DNA from 2 places in the Oribacterium sp. HCP3S3_B9 genome. Region 2 is predicted to be linked to the other one. Evidence: predicted binding sites of a transcription regulator. Region 2 holds the regulator's gene; the other holds the start of a gene.
What was found. The regulator Rex, encoded in region 2, represses fermentation and respiration genes when NADH is low (regulators of the CRP and FNR family bind a similar motif). The targets are predictions, from matches to a motif close to ATTGTTAANTANTTAACAAT.

Region 1 (12,441 bases), on a different contig from region 2:
TGTATCATCCGGATGAGTACATCTACATCGCGGACAGCCGACAGTCTCTTCACTATACCCAGTTCTTCCGTGTGGCACGGAAGGCAGGCCTCGTACGTTCGGAGGAGGAGCTTCGCTTCATCGGCTTCGGTACGATGAACGGCAAGGACGGAAAGCCGTTTAAGACCCGCGAGGGTGGTGTGCTCCGTCTCGAGAAGCTGATCCAGGAGACGAATGAAAAGGTCCTCGAGCGTGTACGCGCATCCCGTGGTGAGGAGCTCAGCGAGGAGGAGGCAGCCGCCATCGCCGTTCGTGTCGGTCTCGCCGCACTGAAGTACGGTGATCTCTCGAATCAGGCGACGAAGGATTACATCTTCGACATCGATAAATTCACGTCCTTCGAGGGCAACACCGGTCCATACATCCTCTACACCATCGTACGGATCAACTCGATCCTTCGGAAGTTCATGCAGGAGCGTGGCGTAAGCGATGACGTGCATGTAAAGGATTATGTGAAGGCCCATGCGACCGACTTCCAGATCCTGCCGATGAAGGAGAAGTCTGCTCATGATGTACAGATGCTGCTGACCCGTTACCAGGATGAGATCAATGGTGCATGGAAGGACCTCGCGCCGCACCGCATCTGTTCCTATATCTATGCACTGGCGAACAACTTCAACAGTCTCTACCATGATGTGAAGTTCCTGAGCCTGCCGGAGAAGGAAAAGGAGAGCTGCATGGCGCTTCTGATGCTGACCTTCCGTGTACTGAGCACCTGCATCCATATACTGGGATTCGGTGCACCAGAGCGGATGTAATCGAGAATAAAGGAGAAGACAGAATATGAAATATTTCATTGCAAGTGATATCCACGGCTCTGCATACTGGTGCCGCAGGACCCTGGAGAAGTTCGAGAAGAGCGGCGCAGAGCGCCTGATCCTCCTCGGAGACATCCTCTATCACGGACCACGTAACGACCTTCCGCAGGAGTATGCACCGAAGGAGGTCATCGCGATGCTGAATCCGCTGAAGGACAGAATCTGGGCGGTACGTGGCAACTGTGAGGCGGAGGTCGATCAGATGGTGCTGCAGTTCCCGGTGATGGCGGATTATGCGATCCTCGCACTGAACGGTCATACGATTTTTGCGACCCATGGGCATCTTTTCGATGAGACGAAGCTTCCGCCACTGATGGCGGGCGATGCACTGCTGCATGGCCATACCCATCTTCTGAAGGCGGAGAAGCTGACGGCAGAGGATGGACGTACGTTCTTCCATCTGAATCCGGGCAGCACCTCCCTTCCGAAGGGTGGAAACCCGAATACCTATGCCATCCTCGATGAGGATATGTTCACGGTATATGACTTCGATGACCACACGATCGCCTCGATTTCACTGAATGCGTAAACGACATATTGACGAGATGTTTTATCGTACCCTTCGGCATATTCACGGCTGAAGGGTATTTTTTTAAGCCGAAGAAGTAGAATTTTGTCATATTCTGCGAGCTTATTGATAATTAATCTACAATCTGTTAAGATAAAAAAGGTTTTGGTTGTGCATAGTAAACAAAATGCACAACGTAATCGAATGGTTGGTATCATTATGCCAGCACAGGAAGAATGGGTCTTTCTGCCAGGGCATTCATATTATTTTAAAGGAGTAGAATTATGGCTGTGAATCGTTTCGTCTTAAATGGTATTTCTTATCATGGACATGGTGCAATCAAGGAGATCCCGGGTCTCATCAAGGCAAGAGGCTATCATAAGGCTTTCGTTGCATCCGATCCTGACCTCGTAAAGTTCGGCGTAACAGCCAAGGTGACGGATCTTCTGAAGGAGAACGGCATCGACTTCTTCCTGTATGATGACATCAAGCCGAACCCAACCATCGAGAACATCCAGCACGGTGTAGAGGCATACAAGTCCTGCGGCGCAGACTGCATGATCACCATCGGTGGTGGCTCTTCCATGGATACCGGTAAGGGCATCGGTATCGTCATCAACAACCCGGAGTTTGCAGATATCCGTTCGCTCGAGGGTGTCGCACCGACCAAGCATCGTACCGTATTCACCATCGCCGTTCCGACAACCGGTGGCACCGGCGCAGAGTCCACCATCAACTATGTCGTAACCGATGTTGAGAAGAAGAGAAAGTTCGTCTGCGTCGATGCAAACGATATCCCGGATATCGCCGTCGTTGATCCGGATATGATGTCCTCCATGCCGAAGGGCCTCACGGCTTCGACCGGTATGGACGCGCTGACACATGCGATCGAAGGCTACACCACCAAGGGTGCATGGGAGCTCGCAGATGTACTCGACCTCGAGGCCATCAAGCTCATCGCAAAGAACCTTCGTAAGGCTGTAACGAACGATCCGGATGGACGTGAAGGTATGGCACTTGCACAGTATGTAACCGCGATGGCATACTCGAACGTAGGCCTCGGTATCGCACACTCCATGGCACATACCCTCGGCGCGGTTTATGACACACCGCACGGTGTTGCATGTGCGATGATGCTTCCGATCGTGATGGAGTTCAACCAGGAGTACACTGGCGAGAAGTTCAAGGCCATCGCAGAGGCCTTTGGTATCGACACGACCGGTATGGATGCAGCGACCTATCGTAAGGCGGCCATCGATGCCGTGAAGCAGCTCTCTGTAGATGTTGGCATCCCGACGAAGCTGGAGGCACTCAAGGAAGAGGATCTTCCGTTCCTGTGTGAGTCCGCTGCCGCTGATGCATGTGCACCTGGTAACCCGAGAGAGGCAAGCATCGCTGACTTCGAAGCTATGTTCAGAAAGTTAATGTAAATATTCCCCCCGGAGTTTTCTCCGGGGGCTTTTTTGTGCTACCATAGGCATCAGAGTTTATCAGAAAGAAAAGGCCAGATGATGATGAAAAAAGCATGGAAATACAGGATGATCCCGGTAGCCCTGATGCTGCTCCTGTCCGGATGTGGACACTTTACGGAGCTTGTGGAGCATGTCGCGTCGAAGCAGGAGACGACGGCGGAAGAAACGCAGGCGATCCTGGAAACGACCATCCCGGCGGAACAGGTCGTGGAGCCGGCAGATTCAGATGCGATGCGGATCGAGCTTTCCCAGGGGGCAGCAGCCCTCGGCTTCGCGCATCTCATGGAGGAGTCCGAGCTGGGTGCGACACAGGGAGACTACCATTTCGATTTGAAGAGCAGTGAAGCAGAGGTCCTGTCGGACTTCATCACCGGAGCGGCGGATGTCGCGGTCCTTTCACCGGAAAGTGCAGCACGGGCCTACCATGATGCGAAGGACGGTGCGGTCATCGTCAATATCAATGCAGGCAACGAGCTGTACTGCATCACCGGCAACAGCGAACTGAAGAGCTTTCAGGGACTGAAGGGACAGACCGTACTGAGCGTCGGACAGGGCGAGCAGCCGGAGTATGTGCTTCGGTACCTGAAGAGTCAATATGGCACGCAGTTCGATGTACAGTATACGAGCATCGAGGACATCACGGCGCAGCTTACGGCGGATCCGTCGAAGGCCGCCATCGTCGCAGAGCCGGATGCCTCGAGCCTTCTGGCCGGCGTGCCGGGTACCGTGCGTGCGTTTTCACTGAAGGACAGCTGGGAGAATGTCACCGCGACTGGCAGCCTGATCTCCAGTGTGACCCTCGTACACCGGAATGACTATGAGAATAAGCGCTCATCTGTAGATCATCTTCTTCGAGAGACCGCGATGTCGATCGTAAAGGCGGAGCGGGCTGCAAATCAGACGGCGAAGCTCGCCGGAAAGTTCGGTATCACACAGGCTGCGGTCGTTCCGCTGGCCCTCCCGTATGCGAATCTCAAGTGCATCACCGGTGACCAGATGAAGAGTCAGATCGGTGCCTACCTCATCGCCATCGCGGAGGCTGATTCGGCAGCCATCGGCCGCAGTATCCCAGGTGAAGACTTCTACTATGGATATGTTGTGACGGAGCCGGAGGAAAGCAGTTCCGTGAGTCGATACGATGATGCGGCATCCTATGGAAATGATTCAGAAGACGAAGATGAGGACGAGTACGAGAATACCGAATCGAAGAAGCGTGAGGACACAGATACAGAGCAGGATCAGAAGCAGGATGACATAAAGCGCGAAAATCATACAAAACGCGAAAACGAAACAGAAGAGGAGAGCGAGAAGAAAAAGAACGACGAAACGAAGGCGGAAAGCGAGAAGAAGGAAACGGAAAAGAAGCACGAAACCGAAAAGCACGTGGAGATCGAAGAGCCGCAGAAGCCGGCAGAAACCGCCGCTTCTCCTGCACCTAAGCCAGCCGCACCGGCCGGCCCGGATCCGTCCGCCGCACCCGCCGGCCCGGGCAGCCAGGCCCCGTCAGATGAGCTCCTCCCGGGAGGACCACTAGGCTGATGGATGCAACCTGGTCGCTGTGAAGCAAGGAGCCCCGGAGGGCAGTCACCGGAAACCATACGTAGAGGTCGTGAAGAATCAAAATCCCATCCCTTAGAAGTACTTGGAGTAATTTTTCCTTAGCACCCTCTGCAACGCTGAGTTTTCATGAAGAAAACTCAGTGATTGCAGAGGGCCTAGTACTTCTTAGGGATGGGATTTTAGAGTCTTCCGAACTCTGAGTACTGTGTTTCAGGTGACTGCCCTCCGGGGCTCCTTGCGTGGCATGCGACAGAGAAATTCCTATTGACAGCATATACCCCTAAGGGGTATATTGGTGTCGGCTAAATATACGGGGTGGGGGTATATCCCTACCGTGACTTGTACACAGAAAGAGGCATCTATGAAACAGTATATCGTGACCGGTATGAGCTGTGCAGCCTGCCAGGCGCGTGTCGAGAAGGCCGCGCGGGCAGTGCCGGGGGTGCGGGAGGCGACGGTCTCTCTGCTGACCAATACCCTCGCCGTCGAGGGCGATGCGGCACCGGAGGACATCATAAAGGCCGTGGTGAACGCGGGCTATGGCGCCAGCGAGAAGGGCGGGCATCCAGATGGAGGCATCCGCCCGAGAAGTAAACAGGATGTGGGGATGCAGGGGGCAGCCTGCTCCGCTGCGGGCTGCGGTCTCGATCCGATGGCGGCAGAGGAAGAGGCCCTGCGGGATCATGAGACGCCGAAGCTGAAGAAGCGTCTCCTTCAGTCCGTTCTGCTGCTCGCCGTGCTGATGTACTTCAGCATGGGCCATAATATGGCGGGCTGGCCGCTTCCGACTGTTTTTGAAAATCCGGTAAATGGTGCCATCGTACAGATGCTGCTCGCGCTCACCGTCATGTATATCAACCGGAAATTCTTCGTCGGTGGCTTCCGCTCGCTCCTTTACCGGGCGCCGAACATGGATGCCCTCGTCGCACTGGGCTCGAGTGCTGCTTTTCTGTATTCGCTGGTGGAGCTCTTTCTGATGAGCCTTGCGTTGGCGGGCGGACAGATGGAGACCGTGCATCACCTGCACCACAATCTGTATTTCGAAACCGCGGCGATGATTCCGGCGCTGATCACGGTCGGAAAAATGCTGGAAGCGATGTCGAAGGGACGGACGACGGATGCGCTTCGAAGTCTCATGAAGCTGGCACCGAAAACCGCGGTGCTGCTGCGGGATGGGAAGGAAGTGACGGTGCCGATCGCAGAGGTGCAGTCCGGGGATATCTTCGTGGTACGTCCGGGCGAGAGCATCCCGGTCGATGGCGTCATCCTCGAGGGCAGCAGTGCGGTCAATGAAGCCGCCCTCACCGGTGAGAGCATCCCGGTGGATAAGACCGTCGGTGATCCTGTATCCGCGGCGACCATCAACACGGATGGCTTCCTGAAGCTGCGGGCGACGCGTGTCGGAGAGGACACGACGCTCAGCCAGATCATCCGGATGGTGTCGGACGCAGCTGCGACGAAGGCACCGATCTCCCGGATCGCGGATCAGGTGGCCGGTATCTTCGTGCCGGCCGTGATCCTCGTTTCGCTGCTGACCTTCATCGCCTGGATGCTGGCCGGGAAGGGTGTGGAATTTGCGATTCCGCGAGCCGTCGCCGTGCTGGTGGTGTCCTGCCCGTGCGCGCTCGGCCTGGCGACACCGGTGGCCATCATGGTCGGCAGTGGACAGGGTGCACGAAACGGCATCCTGTTCAAGACGGCAGCGGCGCAGGAGCAGGCCGGTCGCATCGAGATCGTCGCGCTGGATAAAACCGGTACCATTACGTCGGGGCAGCCGGTGGTGACGGATGTTCTTCCGGCCGCCGGGGTATCGGCGGAAACGCTCCTGCAGCTGGCCCTCGACCTCGAGCAGTACTCCGAGCATCCACTGGCAGGTGCCATCGTGCGCTACGCGGAGACGCAGGCCATGACCCCACGCGTGGTGACGGAGTTCTCCGCATTGCCCGGCAACGGACTGCACGCGATGCAGGATGCGGCGGAGCTTTGCGGAGGTTCCTATACGTATATGAAGAAGCGCTTCAGTGTCACGGACGGGATGGAGCAGCAGTATGAGGCCCTCGCGGAGCAGGGAAAGACCCCGCTTTTCTTCGTGCGTGACGGGCATCCGGTGGGGATCATCGCGGTCGCGGACGCCATCAAGGAGGATTCCGCGCAGGCCATCGCAGAACTTCAGCATATGGGCATTGACGTCTATATGATCACGGGCGATAATGAAAAAACGGCGCGGGCCATCGCGCAGCAGGCTGGTGTCACACATGTCATCGCTGGTGTCCTGCCGGATGGAAAGGAAGCGGTGATCCGTCGACTGAAGACCGAGGGGCGTGTCGCGATGGTCGGAGACGGCATCAACGATGCGCCGGCCCTCACCCGCGCGGATCTCGGCATCGCGATCGGTGCCGGTGCAGATGTCGCGATCGATGCGGCGGATGTGGTACTGATGAAGAACCGGCTCACGGATGTGTCGGCGGCGATCCGTCTCGGGCGGGCGACCCTTCGGAACATCCATGAAAACCTGTTCTGGGCCTTCTTCTATAACGTGATCTGTATCCCGCTGGCGGCCGGCTTCTACACGGCTGTGCTGGGACTCGGATTCGAGATGAGCCCGATGGTCGGCGCGGCGGCGATGAGCCTGTCGAGCTTCACCGTATGTATGAATGCGTTGCGTCTCAACCTCTGTAAGGTACATGACGCTTCACAGGATAGAAAAATCAGAAAGAGAACGAAAAAGGAGAGTAAAAAGATGACAGAGACTGTAAATATCAAGGGTATGATGTGTGGACACTGTGAGGCCAGCGTAAAGAAGGCTCTCGAGAAGCTGGATGGTGTCGAGGAGGCCGTGGTTTCCCACACCAGTGGTACCGCAGAGCTGAAGCTGAGTGCGCCGGTTGACGATGCGGCGATTCAGAAGGCGATCGAGGCCCTCGATTTCGAGTTCGTATCGATCGTAAAGTAAACGCTGTGCCGCATGGGGCGGAGGACAATGCAGACGAGCGGGAGGGTAGTTGCCGCCCCGGGCGATGACGTTGGCCTCTGCTCTGTGTATGGCTGTCGAAAGCTTGTGGAAAGAGGAGGTGGAAACATGGCATGCTGCTGTGGACAGGATGAAAGCGGAAGACAGAAGCATAAGCCGCGGACGCCGGAGCAGGTGAAGTCGCTGGTGACGCGCCTGAACCGCATCGACGGGCAGATCCTCGGCATCAAAAAAATGATCGAGGAAAATCGGTACTGTCCGGATGTTCTGATGCAGGTCAGCGCCGTGCAGTCCTCGCTGAATTCCTTTAATAAGGAGCTGCTCGCGACGCATATCAAAACCTGCGTCGTCGATGACATCCGGGAGGGGAAGGAGGAAGCGGTGGACGAGCTCTGCGAGCTGCTGAAGAAAACGATGAAGTAGGCCCACGAGAGCGTCCGCTGGTGCCTGGGCCACCGGTACATTTGATGGCGTCGGCTCTGTGCATGTGACATAAGGATAGCGTGATTAGCAGTCTTTTGAAAAGACTGCTAATTTTTTGCTTCGTTCACATAGTTAACACATTTCTGCTTTATATTTAGGAGCATCAGATGGAGGAAAGGTATCCTCTGTCACATGAAAGGATGAATCTTATGGGAAATATAGTACAGATCTTCCAGCGGCATCGGCTGAAAAGGCAGATGACGCTCGCAAATGGAAACAACGGCCAAAACCATCCAGAGGACGATCATGGTTTCGGTAATTTCAATGATTTCTTTAACCAGTTCACGAACGGTCAGAACGGCGCGAATGGTGGAAATCATGGGAACAACGGAAATAACAGCTATCAACCGAAGAATAAAAAGCCGCTGATTTTCTATTATTTCATCGCGCTTCTCATCATCCTGCTGCTGAATACCTTCGTATTTCCGTCGCTCCTGACACGGTCGATCCGGCAGACGAGCTATACGGAGTTCATGAACGCCGTGAACAACCAGGCCATCACGAAGGTGAATCTGAGTGATGATACCATCACATATGTCGCGACGGTAAACGGGGAGGATCTCACCTGCCAGACCGGCCGACTGAAGAACGAGTACACCGAGGCACAGGTACTGCAGGAGCTCTACCGGCAGGGTGTCAACTTCGATGAGACGATCCCAGTGGAGACCAGCCCGCTGCTGAATTTCCTGCTGACCTGGATCTTCCCGATTCTTCTGTTCTGGGCGCTCGGCAACTGGCTCAGCAAGCGCATGGCGAGCTCGCTCGGTGCGGGCGGCGGCTTCGGCGGTATGGGTGGCTTCGGCAAGTCGAACGCCCGTGAGTACGAGGCGAAGGACGGAAACAAGGTGACCTTTAAGGACGTCGCCGGCGAGGATGAAGCGAAGGAGCTTCTGTCCGAGATGGTCGACTACCTGAAGGAGCCGGATAAGTATACGAAGATCGGTGCGCATATCCCGAAGGGCGCGCTGCTCGTCGGCCCTCCTGGAACCGGTAAGACCCTGCTTGCGAAGGCCGTAGCCGGTGAGGCGAACGTACCGTTCTTCTCCATCGCCGGCTCCGAGTTCGTCGAGATGTTCGTCGGTATGGGTGCGGCGAAGGTACGTGACCTGTTCGAGCAGGCGAAGAAAAAGTCGCCATGTATCATCTTCATCGATGAGATCGATGCCATCGGTAAGAAGCGTGGCAACGGTGCGATGGGGGGCAATGATGAGCGTGAGCAGACCCTGAACCAGCTCCTGACGGAGATGGACGGTTTCGACAGCTCGAAGGCCATCATCATCCTGGCAGCGACGAACCAGCCGGATTCCCTGGATCCTGCACTGCTTCGTCCGGGCCGTTTCGACCGTCGTGTACCGGTCGAGCTTCCGGATTTCCAGGGACGTGTGGACATCCTGAAGGTGCACTCCAGAGGCATCAAGATGGCGGAAAATGTCGATCTCAGTGCCATCGCGAAGGCAGCCGCCGGCGCGAGTGGTGCCGAGCTTGCGAACATCATCAACGAGGCAGCACTTCGTGCGGTACGTGCCGGTCGTGAGCGCGTGATCCAGTCGGATCTCGAGGAGTCGATCGAGGTCGTCATCGCCGGTTATCAGAAGAAGAACAACGTGATGACGGATAAGGAGAAGCTGATCGTTTCCTACCATGAGGTCGGTCATGCACTGGTTGCTGCACTTCAGAAGAACTCGGCACCGGTACAGAAGATCACGATCATCCCGAGAACCTCCGGTGCACTGGGCTACACCATGCAGGTCGAGGATGAAGGAAACCACTACCTCTACTCGAAGGAGGAGCTGGAGAATAAGATCGCGACGCTCACCGGTGGACGCTGTGCCGAGGAACTGATCTTCCATACCTGCACGACGGGTGCAAGCAACGACATCGAGCAGGCAACGAAGTATGCCCGTGCGATGATTACCCGTTATGGTATGGCGGATGATATCGGTATGGTGGCGATGGAGCAGGTCCAGAACCAGTACCTCGGTGGCGATGCATCCCTCACCTGCTCGCCGGAAACGCAGACGAAGATCGACCAGATGACCGTGGACCTCGTAAAGAAGCAGCATGATAAGGCCTATCAGCTGCTGAGTGACAACATCACGAAGCTCCACGAGATCACGAAGTACCTCTATGAGAAGGAGACCATCACCGGCGCAGAGTTCATGGAGATCCTGAACCGGAAGGAGATCGATCCGTCGGTAGTGGCACCGGGCACACAGGCCTGAGCATCCTGCCTGAAAGGATGCGGATGGAGGATGTGTACATCGGATAGAAAATCCGGATAAATCGATCGTATCCCATATGACCATATATGTAGAATGTGAAGACTCGTTACAGTTTGAGAAAACTGTAACGAGCCTTTTTTTATTCTGAACAATCTGCCGGAACGGTGACAAAACCGGTTTAGTTTACGTATAATAAAACCAACTATAGATACCATTCAGGCAGGGACCGCCAGGGCCTTCGCGGAAGGGGTATCTGCGATTTCTTTTACAAGGGAAGTAATATGCGTGATCTTGATTATTTGAAGCTGCTCGCGAAGCAGTTTCCGACTGCAACGGCTGCAGGTGCGGAGATTATCAACCTGCGTGCGATCTGTGCACTCCCGAAGGGCACAGAGTATTTCTTTTCAGACCTGCATGGTGAAAGCGACGCCTTCATCTACCTGATGCGGTCGGCCTCCGGAATCGTTCGTGATAAGATCGATGAAACTTTCGGAAATCTGCTGCCGGAGGAGGAACAGCTGGAGCTTGCAAACCTGATCTACTATCCGAGAGACATTCTTTCGAATCCGGCACACAAGGCGAAGGATACACCGGAGTGGCAGCGCATCACGATCAATCGTCTCGTGAATATCTGCCGCTGCGTCAGCTCCAAGTACACCCACTCGAAGGTGCGTAAGAAGATGCCACAGCAGTATGCCTACGCGATCGATGAGCTCCTGCACCTCGACAGTCATGATGAGGATAAGCGGGGCTATCTCCGCGGCATCATGGATGCCATCATCGACATCGACATGGGCGATGATTTCATCGTGGCCCTGTCGGAGCTGATCCAGAACCTCGTCGTCGATAATCTCCATATCATCGGCGATGTCTTCGACCGAGGCCCGCATGCGGACCAGATCATGGAGGAGCTGATGAGCTTCCATGATGTGGATATCGAGTGGGGAAATCATGATGCCGAGTGGATGGGGGCCGCCTGTGGTAATCCGGCCTGCATCGCAAGCGTTCTCCGCATCGCCACCTCCTATAACTCCTTCGATGTGCTCGAGGACGGCTATGGCATCAATCTGCGCCCGCTTTCGATGTATGCGGAGGAGGTGTATGGTGATGATCCATGTGACTGCTTTCAGCCGCATCTCCTGGATACCAATGTCTCTGACTCGGTAGATCCTCGCCTCGCCGCGAAGATGTGCAAGGCCATCAGTATCATCCTGTTTAAGGAGGAGGGGGCACTGATCCGCCGCCATCCGGAGTATAAGCTCGACCACCGTATGCTCCTCGATAAGATCGATTATGAAAAGGGCACGGTGACCATCGATGGAGAGAGCTATCCGCTCCGGGATACGAATTTCCCGACCATCGACCCGAAGGATCCGTATAAGATGACAGAGAAGGAAAAGGAGCTGATGAACACCCTGGTGTACAGCTTCACCCACTCGCAGCTGCTGCAGAAGCACATCCGTTTCTTCTTTACGAATGGCGCGATGTATAAGGTGGTCAATAACAACATCCTTTACCATGGCTGTATCCCGATGAATGTGGACGGCTCCTTCCTGCAGCTCGAGACGGCGAAGGGCAGTGTCGGCGGAAAGGCCCTCATGGATTACTTCTATGAGCGGGCGATCGATGCCTATTTCCTGAATGGAGAAAATGACCCGAAGGGTAAGATCTATGCAACGGATCTTTTCTGGTACATGTGGTGTGGACCATGCTCACCACTCTTCGGAAAGGATAAGATGACGACCTTCGAGCACTGCTTCATCGAGGATCCGGATACACATGTGGAGAAGTTTAACATCTACTATGAATTCTCGAAGGAGGAGCGCTATGTCGACCGGATCTTCGCGGAATTCGGTGTGGATCCGGAGAGGGGCCATGTGGTAAATGGCCATGTGCCGGTGAAAACGAAGCGTGGCGAGTCTCCGATCAAGGCAAACGGCAAGCTCTTCGTCATCGATGGCGGTATCTCGAAGGCCTACCATTCCCGCACCGGCATCGCCGGCTATACGCTCATCTTCAACTCCCGCCATCTGGCACTGGCAGAGCATAAGGGCTTCCGAAAGGGATCCGAGAATACGCCGGAGATTCAGATCGTGGAGCAGATGAAGCACCGCATCCATGTCGGTGAAACCGATAATGGACAGGAGCTGCAGCGTCAGATCGCCGACCTCGAGGAGCTGCTCACAGCGTATCGCAACGGTGATATCCGTGAAAAGGGCGAAATTGTGCAAAAGAGACGTTGATTCAAAAAAAGAATGGTGCTATAAAAAACGGGATCAAATCGAGATCCCGTTTTTTGATGATTTCATCAAGAACGCTGACAGAAAAGAAGAGGAAACAAGTGGATACAAAAAAGACAATCAGGGAT
Region 2 (12,441 bases):
GGCCGTATTCCCGATATAATAACCTTGTCTGTGCGTAAGCACGATACAGGAGGTAGTGAGCATGGAGCTTAGACGAATACTCGCGATTCTCGCACTGGTCATCATCGCGTTTCTCCTCGTCGCCGTACTGTATTTCGCAGTGACCGGAGCGAACCAGTACCTTCTGGCCTGTTTATTCTGTCTGGTCGTCGTACCGGTGGTGATCTACATCTTCATCTGGTTCACGAAACTGACAAACAAAAAATAATGCAGGATGTTCTGGTCACGAATCTCTCACATACATCCGGGTGAGGACGCCCGAGATGGACTGTGTCAAAAAGGTGAAGAACATCCATAGTATCCATACACGGATGCTATCCTTAGGAGGATTCACATGGTAAGAGCAATCGTTGGAGCAAACTGGGGCGACGAGGGCAAGGGCAAGATCACCGATGTGCTTGCCGAGACCTCGGATATCGTTGTACGTTTCCAGGGTGGCGCAAATGCCGGCCATACCATCATCAACAATTATGGTCGTTTCTCACTCCACCTTATGCCGAGCGGCATATTCTATAATCACACCACATCCGTACTCGGAAATGGTGTGGCACTCGATATCGAGAGGTTCTGTGCAGAGCTGAAGTCCATCGTCGACGCCGGCGTTCCGACCCCGAAGATCCTGGTATCCAACCGTGCACAGGTTATGATGCCATATCACGTTCTGTTCGATACACTCGAGGAGGCGAGACTCGCCGGTAAGAGCTATGGCTCCACGAAGTCCGGCATCGCACCGTTCTTCTCTGACAAGTATGCGAAGATCGGTCTTCAGGTAAGCGAGCTCTTCGATGAGGAGGTCCTTCAGGATCGTCTGCACAAGGTCATCGAAATCAAGAATGCGATCCTGCGTGAGCTTTATCATGCACCGGAGATCAACTACGACGAGCTCCTCGAGGAGATGCATCGTCAGAGAGATATGATCGCACCGTATGTGACCGATACCTCGAAGTTCCTGCGTGAGGCACTGAAGGAAGGTAAGACCGTCCTGCTCGAGGGTCAGCTCGGTACCATGAAGGATCCGGATCACGGTATCTATCCGATGGTAACCTCCAGCTCCACACTCGCAGCCTATGGTGCCGTCGGTGCCGGTATCCCTCCATATGAGATCAAGGATATCGTCGCTGTAACGAAGGCATATTCCTCCGCAGTCGGTGCCGGTGATTTCGTTTCCGAGCTCTTCGGTGAGGAGGCAGATGAGCTTCGTAGAAGAGGTGGCGATAAGGGTGAGTTCGGTGCAACCACTGGACGTCCGAGAAGAGTCGGCTGGTATGATGCCGTCGCTTCGAAGTATGGTTGCCAGCTTCAGAGCGCGACCGAGGTCGCACTGACCGTCCTCGATGTACTCGGCTACCTGAAGGAGATCAAGGTCTGCGTAGGCTATGAGATCGATGGTAAGGTAACCACCGACTTCCCGGTTACACCGCTCCTTAACAAGGCAAAGCCGGTCTATGAGACCCTGCCGGGCTGGAACTGCGACATCCGCGGCATCAAGAACTATGACGAGCTTCCGGAGAACTGTAAGAACTACATCGACTTCATCGAGAAGCACATCGAGACCCCGATCACTATGGTTTCCAATGGTCCGGAGAGACACGAGATTCTGAAGAGAACCCCGAAGATCTGATCGCGTGACAAATACTAGTATAAACGAGGCGCCCATTGCATCACTGCAATGGGCGCCTCGTTTTTGTGGGTATAGATGAAGGGGTACGATGTCCTTCTCGCGGATGATTTCCACCTCGGTTTCGGTCATCATCGCCGCGCCCTGGAGAATCTTTTCGAAGCGTGTGCAGACGTTGTCGAGGTAAGCGCGGTTATAGGAACGCACGTAGAAGCTCGCCTCCGAATAGGCCGGCACGACATTGGCCGGTGTGCCGCCGCAGTTGGTGACTGTATAATGGATCTTCACGTCGGATGCGACGTGCTCACGTAAAAACTCAACGCCCTGGAAGGCGAGGATGAGGCCATCCAGCGCACTGCGACCCTTTTCCGGGCGGAGCGCAGCGTGCGCACTGGTGCCGTGGTAGATTACCTTATACTTCGAGTTCGCGAGCGACTTCACATCCACCTGCGTATTCGGACCGCCGTGCATCATGAAGGCCACGTCGAGATCGGTGAAATCGCAGCCGTTCCGGATCATCTGGATCTTACCGCTGATGCTTTCCTCGGCAGGGGTTCCGTAGACCGTGATGGTATAGGCCTGGTCCAGGTCTGCTTCTTTCAATGCCTTCGCCGCAGCGAGGATGGATGGACCCTGCAGATGATGACCGCAGGCGTGTCCGAGGCCTGGAAGCGCGTCATACTCACAGAGCAGTCCGATGTTCGGGCCGCCGTTCCTGTGGTGGAAGACGGCCTTAAATGCGGTCGGGACACCCGCAATGCCGGTTTCGACCTCGAAGCCTTCGCGCATAAGCCACTGTGTCAGAACGTCAAGGGCATGAAACTCCTCCATGCCGGTTTCCGGGTGATCGAAGATATCGTCGGCCATCGCGATCAGCTCTTCCCGAACGCCATCGATCGTTTGAAATAATCTTTCCTTCAAATTAAAAGCACCTCCGTTTTTTGATGAGCCCATTATACAGGGCAGCGGAAGTGCTTGTAAAATATAGAAAACAAAAGATTATTATTTATACTTATTTAACAATATAATTGTTAAGAATTCTACAACTTGCCTTTGACATCTATTTCACAGGATTGTATAATTTAGAACGAAATCTATGATTTTGTATGCAATATCTACAAAATCATATCACAGGAGAGCGTATTAACATGGCAAAGAAAGAAATATCACAGGCGGTTATCCAGAGACTTCCTAGATATTATCGATATCTCGAGGATCTCATGGATCAGGGGATCGAGCGCATTTCGTCGAACGAATTAAGTAAGCGGATGAAGCTCACGGCGTCGCAGATCCGTCAGGACCTCAATAACTTCGGCGGCTTCGGTCAGCAGGGCTACGGCTACAACATCCGAAATCTGCATGATGAGATCGCGAAGATCCTGAACATCGATGAGGAGCATGAGATGATCATCGTCGGAGCCGGTCACTTAGGACAGGCACTGGCGAACTATACAAATTTCCGAAAGCGCGGCTTCATCGTAAGAGCTATCTTCGATCAGGACCCGACGGTTATCGGTACCCGGGTAGGCGATGTTGAGGTGCTTCCGATGGAGAAGATCGATGAGGTCGTGAAGGCATCCAATGTCAAGATGGCAGCGGTCTGCATCCCGAAGACACCGGCCGTGAAGGTAGTCGAGCAGCTGATCGCCGACGGCGTCGTTGGTATCTGGAACTTCGCGCACGTCGATCTCGAGGTTCCGGATGATGTCGTCATCGAGAACGTGCATCTCTCCGAGTCGCTGATGCGTCTCAGCTACCGTATGGGTGAAGCCTACGGACGGAAAGAAGCGGAGGACGAGGCATAAGATGGTGATCGGTATCGGCACCGACATCCTGGAAATCAGCCGTATCGAGAGTACCCGGCGAACAGGCACGGAGACTCGTATTTTTACGGATCATGAGCGCCGGCAGGCATCTGGAAGAGATTCCATGCTTGCCGGTGATTTTGCATGTAAGGAGGCGGTCGCGAAGTGCTTCGGCACCGGCTTCCGCGGCTTCCGCCCGATCGACGTCGAGGTGCTCCGGGATGAACTCGGGAAACCCTATGTCGTGCTTCACGGCGCTGCCCGCACACTGTATGACGAGCTGGGCGGACGCTCGATTCAGGTCTCGATCTCCGACACGAAGGAGCTCGTCATCGCATTTGCCATACTGGAGGGCACAGATGGACACAGACAAGACGACCTATCTCAAGAAGATTCCGGCACGCCGGAGCGACAGTAATAAGGGAACCTACGGAAAGATCCTCGTGGCCGCCGGCTCGGAGGGCATGTGTGGTGCCGCTTACCTCGCCGGTCTCGCCGCCTATCGCAGCGGCGCCGGCCTCGTGCGCATCCTGACCCCTGCGTCGAACCGCCTCATCGTGCAGTCCCTGCTTCCGGAGGCGATCTTCACCGGCTACGATTCGGACAGTAATTTCCGGGTCCTGTCCGAGGCCAATGTCTCCTGGGCGGACATCCTCGTGCTGGGGCCAGGTCTCGGCACCGAGGCGCTGAGCGTGACGCTCGTTCGCGAGCTGCTGCAGGCCATCGCAGCGCAGTGTGATGCAACGCCGTCGAAATGGCTTGGGAAATTCCCGCTTCTGCTGATCGACGCAGACGGCCTCAATATCCTGAGCGTCCGTCCGGAGCTCATGCAGCTCGTCGACCAGATCGCACGGCAGATCCCGGTGGTCGTCACGCCACACCCGATGGAGATGGCGCGCCTCTCTGCGGTTTCGCTGCAGGAGATCCTTCAGTGCCCGGCCCACGCGGCGGAAGCATTGGCCGCGGCACATGGCACCATAACCGTGATGAAGGGCTCGGAAACCATCGTCCTGGATGCCGACGGACACGCCTTCCAGAACCTGGAGGCGAGCCCGGCCCTCAGTAAAGGCGGCTCCGGCGACGTCCTGTCCGGTGCCATCGCCGGCGTCTATGCCGTCCTGCGCGCCGACCGAATCGACGCACTGAACGAAGTCCCGCCAGAAGAACAGCGTACGCGTTGGCGCAGGATGGCCTTCGACGCAGCCGTCACCGGCGTCCTGCTCCATGCAGAAGCCGGACGACAGGCCGCAAATATCCACGGAACCCACGGCGTACTCGCCAGGGAAACGGCGGACATGCTCGGAATCGTGATGCATGCGTGAAGATGATTCCTGCGACCCGCCCGCCGTTCTAAGATGCAAACATGTCAGAAAAGCTTGATTCTACGCCGTTTTTACGTTATAGTACTAGAGTTTGATTTAAACATCGATCAATTTTATATATGTAATTGAGGAGAGTATTATGTCAGGACATTCCAAGTTTTCAAACATCCGTGCTAAGAAGGAAAAGAATGATGCCGCAAAGGGCAAAATTTTCACCATGATCGGCCATGAGCTCGCACTGGCTGTAAAGGCCGGTGGACCTGACCCAGCTAACAACTCCAAGCTCGCTGCTGTCATCGCGAAGGCAAAGGCAAACAACATGCCGAACGACACCATCAACAGCGGTATCAAGAAGGCAGCCGGATCCATGGATGCGGATAACTTCGAGGAGCTTCAGTACGAGGGCTACGGCCCGAATGGTGTAGCCATCATCGTCAAGGTTCTGACGGATAATAAGAACCGTGCTGCAGCGGATGTACGTTCCGCATTTACGAAGGGCCACGGCTCACTCGCAACGCAGGGTGCCGTTTCCTTCATGTTTGACGAGAAGGGCCAGATCATCCTCGACCGTGAGGCGATGGACGATATGGGTAAGGACTTCGACACACTGATGGATATGGCCATCGAGGCTGGTGCCGAGGACATCACCGACGAAGAGGATTCCTACGTGATCATCACGGATCCGGCGGACTTCGAGACGGTTCGCGAGAACATCGAGAAGCAGGGCATCCCGATGGCAGAAGCGGACGTCGTGATGATCCCGCAGAACTACGTATCGGTTACCGATCCAGAGGTCGTAAAGGGACTTCGCAGAACCCTCGACCTGCTCGACGCATCCGAGGACGTTCAGACTGTATACACCAACTGGGAAGAAGAGAATGAGGAGTAAAAAAAAGACCGCGTAAGCGGTCTTTTTTTTATGCATTGAGTAGGTTCTTCGGCTCCACCGTCACCGACCAGTTCGTATGATAGATGACGAAGCCCGGTGCCTGATTCGGCACCTTCCGAAGATTCTTCCGAATCGTATAATCGACCTCGACCTTCGGATCCTCACGATGCGAAGAGAAGTACGCCGCGAGCTCCGCCGCCTCGATGAAGACCCGGTCCGGCACCTCCTCCATCGGCTGCCCGCCCGTCTTCACGATGACATGCGAACCCGTCACGCCCTTCGCGTGGAACCAGAGATCCCCGCCATCCCCGAGTCGGAAGCTCACGTCCTCGTTCTGATAATTATTCTTTCCGATGAACAGCTCATAGCCGTCGCTCGTCACCCAGTGGTACGGCTTCGACTTCCGCTGCAGCCGGTTCTTTCCCTTTCCCGGCGTCTTATGCAGGAAACCGAAATCGATCATCTCCCGACGGATATCCTGCAGATCCTCCTCGGACTCCGCGATATCGAGCGCCGTGCGAATCGACTCGAGGTGCTCGACCTCCTTCCGCGTCTCCTCGAGCTGCACCGTCACGTTCTCCTTCGTACGCTTCTGCTTCTGGTACTTCTCGAGGTAGCGCTTCGCATTCTCCGCCGCAGAGAGATCCTTCTGCAGTGGAATCGTGATCTCACTGTTTGTATAGTAGTTCTCGCAGACCAGCTGATCCTCCCCACCCTGCAGCGAGTAGCCGTAGGTGTGCAGCAGCTCACCGTATACGCGGTACTTATCCATGCCCTCGGTATCCCGGAGCTGCTTCTCCTGAATCATCAGCTTCTTCCCGGCACGCTCCATCAGCGTCGTCAGCACCTTCCGGAGATCCGTCGAACGCTGACGGATCCTGGAGCTCTTATCCTTCTCACTGTAGAAGCGGCGGATGACCTCACTCATCGAGTCGAAGTGCTCGACCTCGAAGGCGGCGTCCGCCTCATACAGCGTGAGATCGAAGGCGGAGAAGTCCGTCGGCACCTCATCCTGGTAGACGATGACCGGATCCGGCTGCCGCTCGATTGCAACTTCTTCTATAATATGATGGAAGCTTCCGTACAGTGCGGCCAATGCTTCTGCCGGCTGGCAGTTCGCGGAGAGGTCGGGATCGACACCGGCGCGGTGACAGAGCTCGGAGGCCGTCAGTGGACTGAGACCCGTGATGTGATGGAAGAGCGCCTTGAAGACCGGCTCCGGCTGCTGCGCGAGCAGCGCACAGAAAGCGGCTTCATCGAGTGTCAGCGGATTCTTCTTTACACCCGCATCCGGGATGAAGTACGGACGATTCGGCAGCACCTCCCGCACGGAGGACTGGGAAGCGGAGATGCGCTTCACGGAATCGATGATGCTGTGGTCATCGCGGAGCAGGATGATGTTCGAGTACTTGCCCATCAGCTCGACCGCGAGGTAGCGCTTTCCGAGGTCGCCCATCTCATCGAGATGCTCGATGGTGAAGAGGATGACACGCTCGAGACCGTCCTCGTGCAGCGCCTGGTCCGGCTGTCGCACGTCGAGGATCGCACCGTTTCCGATGTGCTTCCGGAGGGCCATACAGAAGGTCGGCGCGTTGATCGGCGCCGGCTTCGCATCCTCCGTGAGGGTGCAGAGCGGAAGGGACGGATTGACCGAGATCTGTACCTTCACATTATCCTTCTGATTTCGCACGGTCAGCTGGATCTCATCCTTCTCCGGCTGTGTGATCTTCGCAATCCTGCCGCCGATCAGACGCTCGCGAAACTCCTTTACGGTCGCCGAAACGACCAGTCCATCATATGCCATAGCACATCGCCTTTCTATATCAAAAACCTTACGTGACAGTTCAGACAGGGGACCCCACGACCTGAACTGTTAAAACTTTACTTCTAAATTATAGTAGACTATAATTTATTACATATGACTAAAAAACGCAAGCCGCCCTCGGGCAGGCTGTGCACATCGAGGTAATCTATGAAATTAAAAAGCATGACCGGATTCGGACGCGCCGAGGTCTCGAACGACCAGTACCGCCTGTCCGTGGAAGTGAAGTCGGTCAATTCCCGTTTCCTGGATCTCAGCATCAAGATGCCGAAGAAGTTTAATGCACTCGAGGCCAATATCCGAAACACTGTGAAGGAGTACATCTCCCGTGGCAAGGTCGATCTCTTCATCACCTACGAGAGCTTTTCAGAGAAGGGAAAGGCCCTCCGGCTCGATCTGCCGCTCGCGAAGGAGTACCTGGAGTCCATGCGTACACTGGTGAACGCGCTGGGAGTCGAGGACAATGTTAAAGTCACCAATCTGGCGTCGCTGCCGGATGTGCTCGTGCTCTCTGAGGAATCTGAGGATGATGACGCGCTCTGGGAGAGCCTGAAGCCGTCACTCACCGGTGCACTCGAGCGTTTCTCCGAGACCCGTGTGATGGAGGGCGAGAACCTCCAGAAGGATCTCCTCGGAAAACTCGCCGAGATGGAAGCCATCGTGAACCGTATCGATGCGCGTTCGCCGGAGATCACAGCCGCCTATGAGGCGCGTCTTCGTGCGAAGGTATCGGAGCTCCTCGAGGGTACCGGCATCGACGAAGCCCGCATCGTGCAGGAGGTGACGATCTACTCGGATAAGATCTGCACCGATGAGGAGCGGGTACGCCTGCACAGCCATATCAAGAATATGCGGACGAAGCTCCAGAACGACGGCCTCGTCGGTCGTGAGCTTGATTTCGTCGCACAGGAGATGAACCGTGAGGCGAACACGACGCTCAGTAAGGCAAACGACCTGATCGTATCGGAGGATGCGATCGGGCTGAAGACCCTGATCGAGAAGATCCGTGAGCAGATTCAGAATCTTGAGTAAGGAAGGTATACATGGAAAAGGGAGTTTTAGTTGTGATTTCCGGCTTTTCAGGAGCCGGTAAGGGAACGCTGATGAAGCAGCTTGTTTCCCGTTATGATCAGTATGCACTGTCGATCTCAGCGACGACGCGCCAGCCGCGCGAGGGCGAGGTCGATGGACGCGAGTACTTCTTCAGGACGAAGGAGGAGTTCGAGGAGATGATCGCACAGGATGCGCTCGTGGAGTACGCGCAGTACGTCGAGCACTACTACGGCACACCGAAGAAGTATGTCGAGGAGAACCTCGAGGCCGGAAAGGATGTACTACTCGAAATCGAGATCCAGGGCGCACTGAAGATCCGCGAGAAGTACCCGGAGGCGATCCTGATCTTCGTCACACCGCCATCGGGAGAGGAGCTTCGCCGCCGTCTCGTGGAACGTGGCACGGAGACCATGGAGGTCATCGAAAAGCGCCTTCGGAGAGCCATGCAGGAGTCGGAGGGCGTCGAGGCCTACGACTATATATTGGTAAACGATAATATTGACACTTGCACCGAAAAATTGCATAATCTCATACGTGCCGCGCACGAAAAGTCCAGCCGGCACATGGAGATCATCGAAAATGTAAGACAGGATCTGAGGAGGATAGAACATGTCACAGCAAACATATAATGACCTGATTGATGCAGCGAAGAATACGAACGCCATTCAGGACGACACGGATAAGCTCGTAGAGAGCCGTTACGCAGCCGTTATCGCCAGCGCGAAGCGTGCACGTCAGCTGATCGATGGTGCAGATCCTGTACTTCCGAACGCAGAAGGCAGAAAGCCGCTCGCGATCGCTGTCGAGGAGCTCGCACGGAATCTCGTGACCATCAAGCGTGGTACGGAGGTCGATGACGATCCGAAGATCGCGGCGAGAGAGAACCCGGGCTTCGCTTTTGACCTCGATGAGGACAGCGAGGACGAGGACAGTGAGGATATCATGCTGATGAACGATGCGCATGCAGCTTCCTCTGAGGATGACTACAACTCCGACAGCGAAGCATAATATATGAAGATTCACATGATATCCCTCGGTTGTGACAAGAACCGGGTGGACAGTGAGAAGATGCTTTCCAACCTGCTCGAGAAGTATCCGGGCAGTGAGCTCACCGATGATCCGGCTGAGGCAGATATTACAGTCATCAATACCTGCGCCTTCATCGGGGATGCGAAGGAGGAGAGCATCAACACCATCATCGAGAATGGTGAATATAAAGAAACAGGCAGGCTCAAGAAGCTCATCGTGGCGGGCTGCCTCGCAGAGCGCTACCGTGAGGAGATCCGAAAGGAGCTTCCGGAGGTCGATGAGGTCATCGGCGTGAAGGAGTATGTCGAGCGTCTGGATGTGCAGATGAAGCGTGTCGAGAACGCAGAGAACTACACGGCGTATCTCAAGATCGCCGAGGGCTGCGACAAGTGCTGCACCTACTGCATCATCCCGAAGCTGCGCGGACACTACCGCTCGGTGCCGATGGAACACCTTCTGGAGGAGGCGAAGCGACTTGCTTCCGAGGGCACGAAGGAGCTGATCCTCGTGGCCCAGGAGACGACCCTCTACGGTGTCGATCTCTATGGTAAGAAGAGCCTTCCGGAGCTCCTGAACCGGCTTTCGGAGATCGAGGGTCTCGAGTGGATCCGTATCCTGTACTGCTACCCGGAGGAGATCACGGACGAGCTCATCCAGACGATCCGTGATAACCCGAAGGTCGTACACTACCTCGACATCCCGATCCAGCATGCGTCGGATAAGATCCTGAAGAACATGCACCGTCGGACCCGTGAGTCGGAGCTCCGTGAGCGCATCGCGACGCTTCGTCGTGAGATCCCGGACATCGCCCTTCGGACGACCCTGATCACCGGCTTCCCGGGCGAGACAGAGGAGGACTTCGACATCCTGAAGAACTTCGTCACGGAGATGCGCTTCGACCGCCTGGGTGTCTTCCCGTATTCGCAGGAAGAGGATACGCCGGCTGCGGAGATGGAGGGCCAGGTGCCGGAGAAGATCAAGCTTCAGCGGCAGGATGAGATCATGCGGCTGCAGCAGGGGATCGCTTTCGAGAAGGCGAGAGAACAGATCGGACGAGAACTCAGGGTTATCATCGTCGGATATGATCCGGAGCATAACGAGTATCTGTGTCGTTCCTATATGGATAACCCGGATATCGACAGTCTCGTCTATGTCGATGCAGGTGAGTATCATAACGAACTCAGCGGTGATATGATTTCCTGTCGTATCATCGAGGCGGATGGTTATGATCTGATAGGAGAGAGAATCTGATGAATCTGCCGAATAAACTGACTTTATTACGAGTTGTACTGATTCCGGTGTTTGTGGTACTGCTTCTCCTGGAGGGCGGACAGAACGATACGCTCCGCATCGCAGCGCTGATCGTGTTCTGCTTCGCCTCCTTCACGGATTTCCTGGATGGTCAAATCGCACGCCGGAACAATCTGGTGACGAACTTCGGAAAGTTCATGGACCCGCTGGCGGATAAGCTGCTGGTCTGCTCCGCACTGATCTGCATGATCGAGCTCGGACAGCTTCCGTCCTGGTACGTCATCACCGTGATCGCCCGTGAGTTCATCATCTCCGGCTTCCGTCTGGTGGCGGCCGACAACGGCATCGTGATCGCCGCATCCTGGTGGGGAAAGTTCAAGACGACCTTCCAGATGCTTACGGTCATCCTGCTGATCCTGAACATCCCGGCACTTCATACCGTGACGCTGATCATCGCAGGCGTCGCCTTCGTCCTGACGCTGGTATCCCTGCTTGACTACATCGCAAAGAACTATAAGGTTATCACCGAGGGCGGTATGTAAGGAGAGAATCCGATGATTTTTTCTAAGCACATGTACTATGGAAGGCATGCAGCAGAGCACCGGTCCTATATCCTGGATAACCTCCGGAAGGGCCAGTTCCAGCCGGGGGCGTACGTCATCGTGCGTGCACCGGAGCCCAATCTATATGAAATCTACAATCAGGCCATGTTCCTGAATCCGAAGCTCGATACGGAGACGGTCGAGGTACTCGGGATCGGCTATGGCTATCGGGATACGATCGACTGCGTCACACAGATGCTGAAGGATCGCCACATCCTGTAAACACGAGGAGGACAGCAGATGCTTTTATGTATGATATTAAAAGTCATCGGGCTCGTCCTCCTCTTTCTTTTACTGCTGCTCCTGCTTCTCCTCGGACTCGTCCTGCTGGTCCCGTTCCGCTATGCGGGTGCCGGCCATAAGGGCGAAGCGGCCACGGATTACGCCGCGCACCTCGAGCTCAGCTGGCTTCTCCATATGGTGCAGCTCCACGCGGACATCACCCCGGCGGGGCTTGCGTATTCCCTCCGCATCCTCTGCTTCCGCCCGGTCGATTCTTCCGGTGGTTTCGCATTACAGGATGAACATACAGATGTTGAGTTGAAGCAGCCTTCGAAAGATGAGAAAATATCGGAAGAGAGCGTGAACGTTCCTGAAAGTAAAGCAGAAGCATCTGAACGTGCTGCTGCACAGACGGCGGAGGTCGACAGCATTGAACTGAAAAGCAGTACGACGCCGGAGCAACTGAATGAGACGAAAACAGTGGCGGATGAAACGCCGACTTCCGACATCGATCAGGAAAGCAAAACGAAACGTACATCCCCTGCGGCTGAAGAACCGAAGAAAAAGAAGAGGAAAAAATTCTTATTTGCTGATAGAATAAAGAGAATCTGCGAAAAGGCTTCCTCGCTTCGCGAGATGGTGGAGGATGAGGAGAATCAGAAGGCCGTCCGTCTGCTGATTTCCAGAGTGAAGTACCTGCTTCACCATCTTCGCTTTCGGAAGTTCGAAGGTCGACTCGCGTTCGGCTTCGAGGATCCGGCGATGGTGGGACGGACGCTCGCTGTGCTC

Region 1: fucO (lactaldehyde reductase) is a predicted target of Rex. The motif match lies at 1,491-1,510, and genes of this name have one in related genera.

The regions. Positions count from the first base shown of each region.
Region 1 is NZ_JBQHVY010000001.1:135,182-147,622, reverse strand. Features, by position in the region: gene argS (arginine--tRNA ligase) at 1-797, shown strand, start outside; gene yfcE (phosphodiesterase) at 823-1,386, shown strand; gene fucO (lactaldehyde reductase) at 1,650-2,795, shown strand; gene ACTNC3_RS00645 (hypothetical protein) at 2,874-4,376, shown strand; gene ACTNC3_RS00640 (heavy metal translocating P-type ATPase) at 4,759-7,350, shown strand; gene ACTNC3_RS00635 (metal-sensing transcriptional repressor) at 7,477-7,791, shown strand; gene ftsH (ATP-dependent zinc metalloprotease FtsH) at 8,001-10,073, shown strand; gene ACTNC3_RS00625 (fructose-1,6-bisphosphatase) at 10,355-12,316, shown strand; gene ACTNC3_RS00620 (MATE family efflux transporter) at 12,415-12,441, shown strand, end outside.
Region 2 is NZ_JBQHVY010000002.1:208,384-220,824, reverse strand. Features, by position in the region: gene ACTNC3_RS02380 (phosphate ABC transporter substrate-binding protein) at 62-247, shown strand; gene ACTNC3_RS02375 (adenylosuccinate synthase) at 374-1,660, shown strand; partial or broken gene ACTNC3_RS02370 (M20/M25/M40 family metallo-hydrolase) at 1,802-2,488, opposite strand; gene ACTNC3_RS02365 (redox-sensing transcriptional repressor Rex) at 2,806-3,462, shown strand; gene acpS (holo-ACP synthase) at 3,464-3,880, shown strand; gene ACTNC3_RS02355 (NAD(P)H-hydrate dehydratase) at 3,822-4,784, shown strand; gene ACTNC3_RS02350 (YebC/PmpR family DNA-binding transcriptional regulator) at 4,924-5,673, shown strand; gene ACTNC3_RS02345 (Rqc2 family fibronectin-binding protein) at 5,702-7,477, opposite strand; gene ACTNC3_RS02340 (YicC/YloC family endoribonuclease) at 7,646-8,527, shown strand; gene gmk (guanylate kinase) at 8,539-9,177, shown strand; gene rpoZ (DNA-directed RNA polymerase subunit omega) at 9,158-9,556, shown strand; gene rimO (30S ribosomal protein S12 methylthiotransferase RimO) at 9,560-10,828, shown strand; gene pgsA (CDP-diacylglycerol--glycerol-3-phosphate 3-phosphatidyltransferase) at 10,828-11,370, shown strand; gene ACTNC3_RS02315 (hypothetical protein) at 11,383-11,652, shown strand; gene ACTNC3_RS02310 (DUF2953 domain-containing protein) at 11,671-12,441, shown strand, end outside.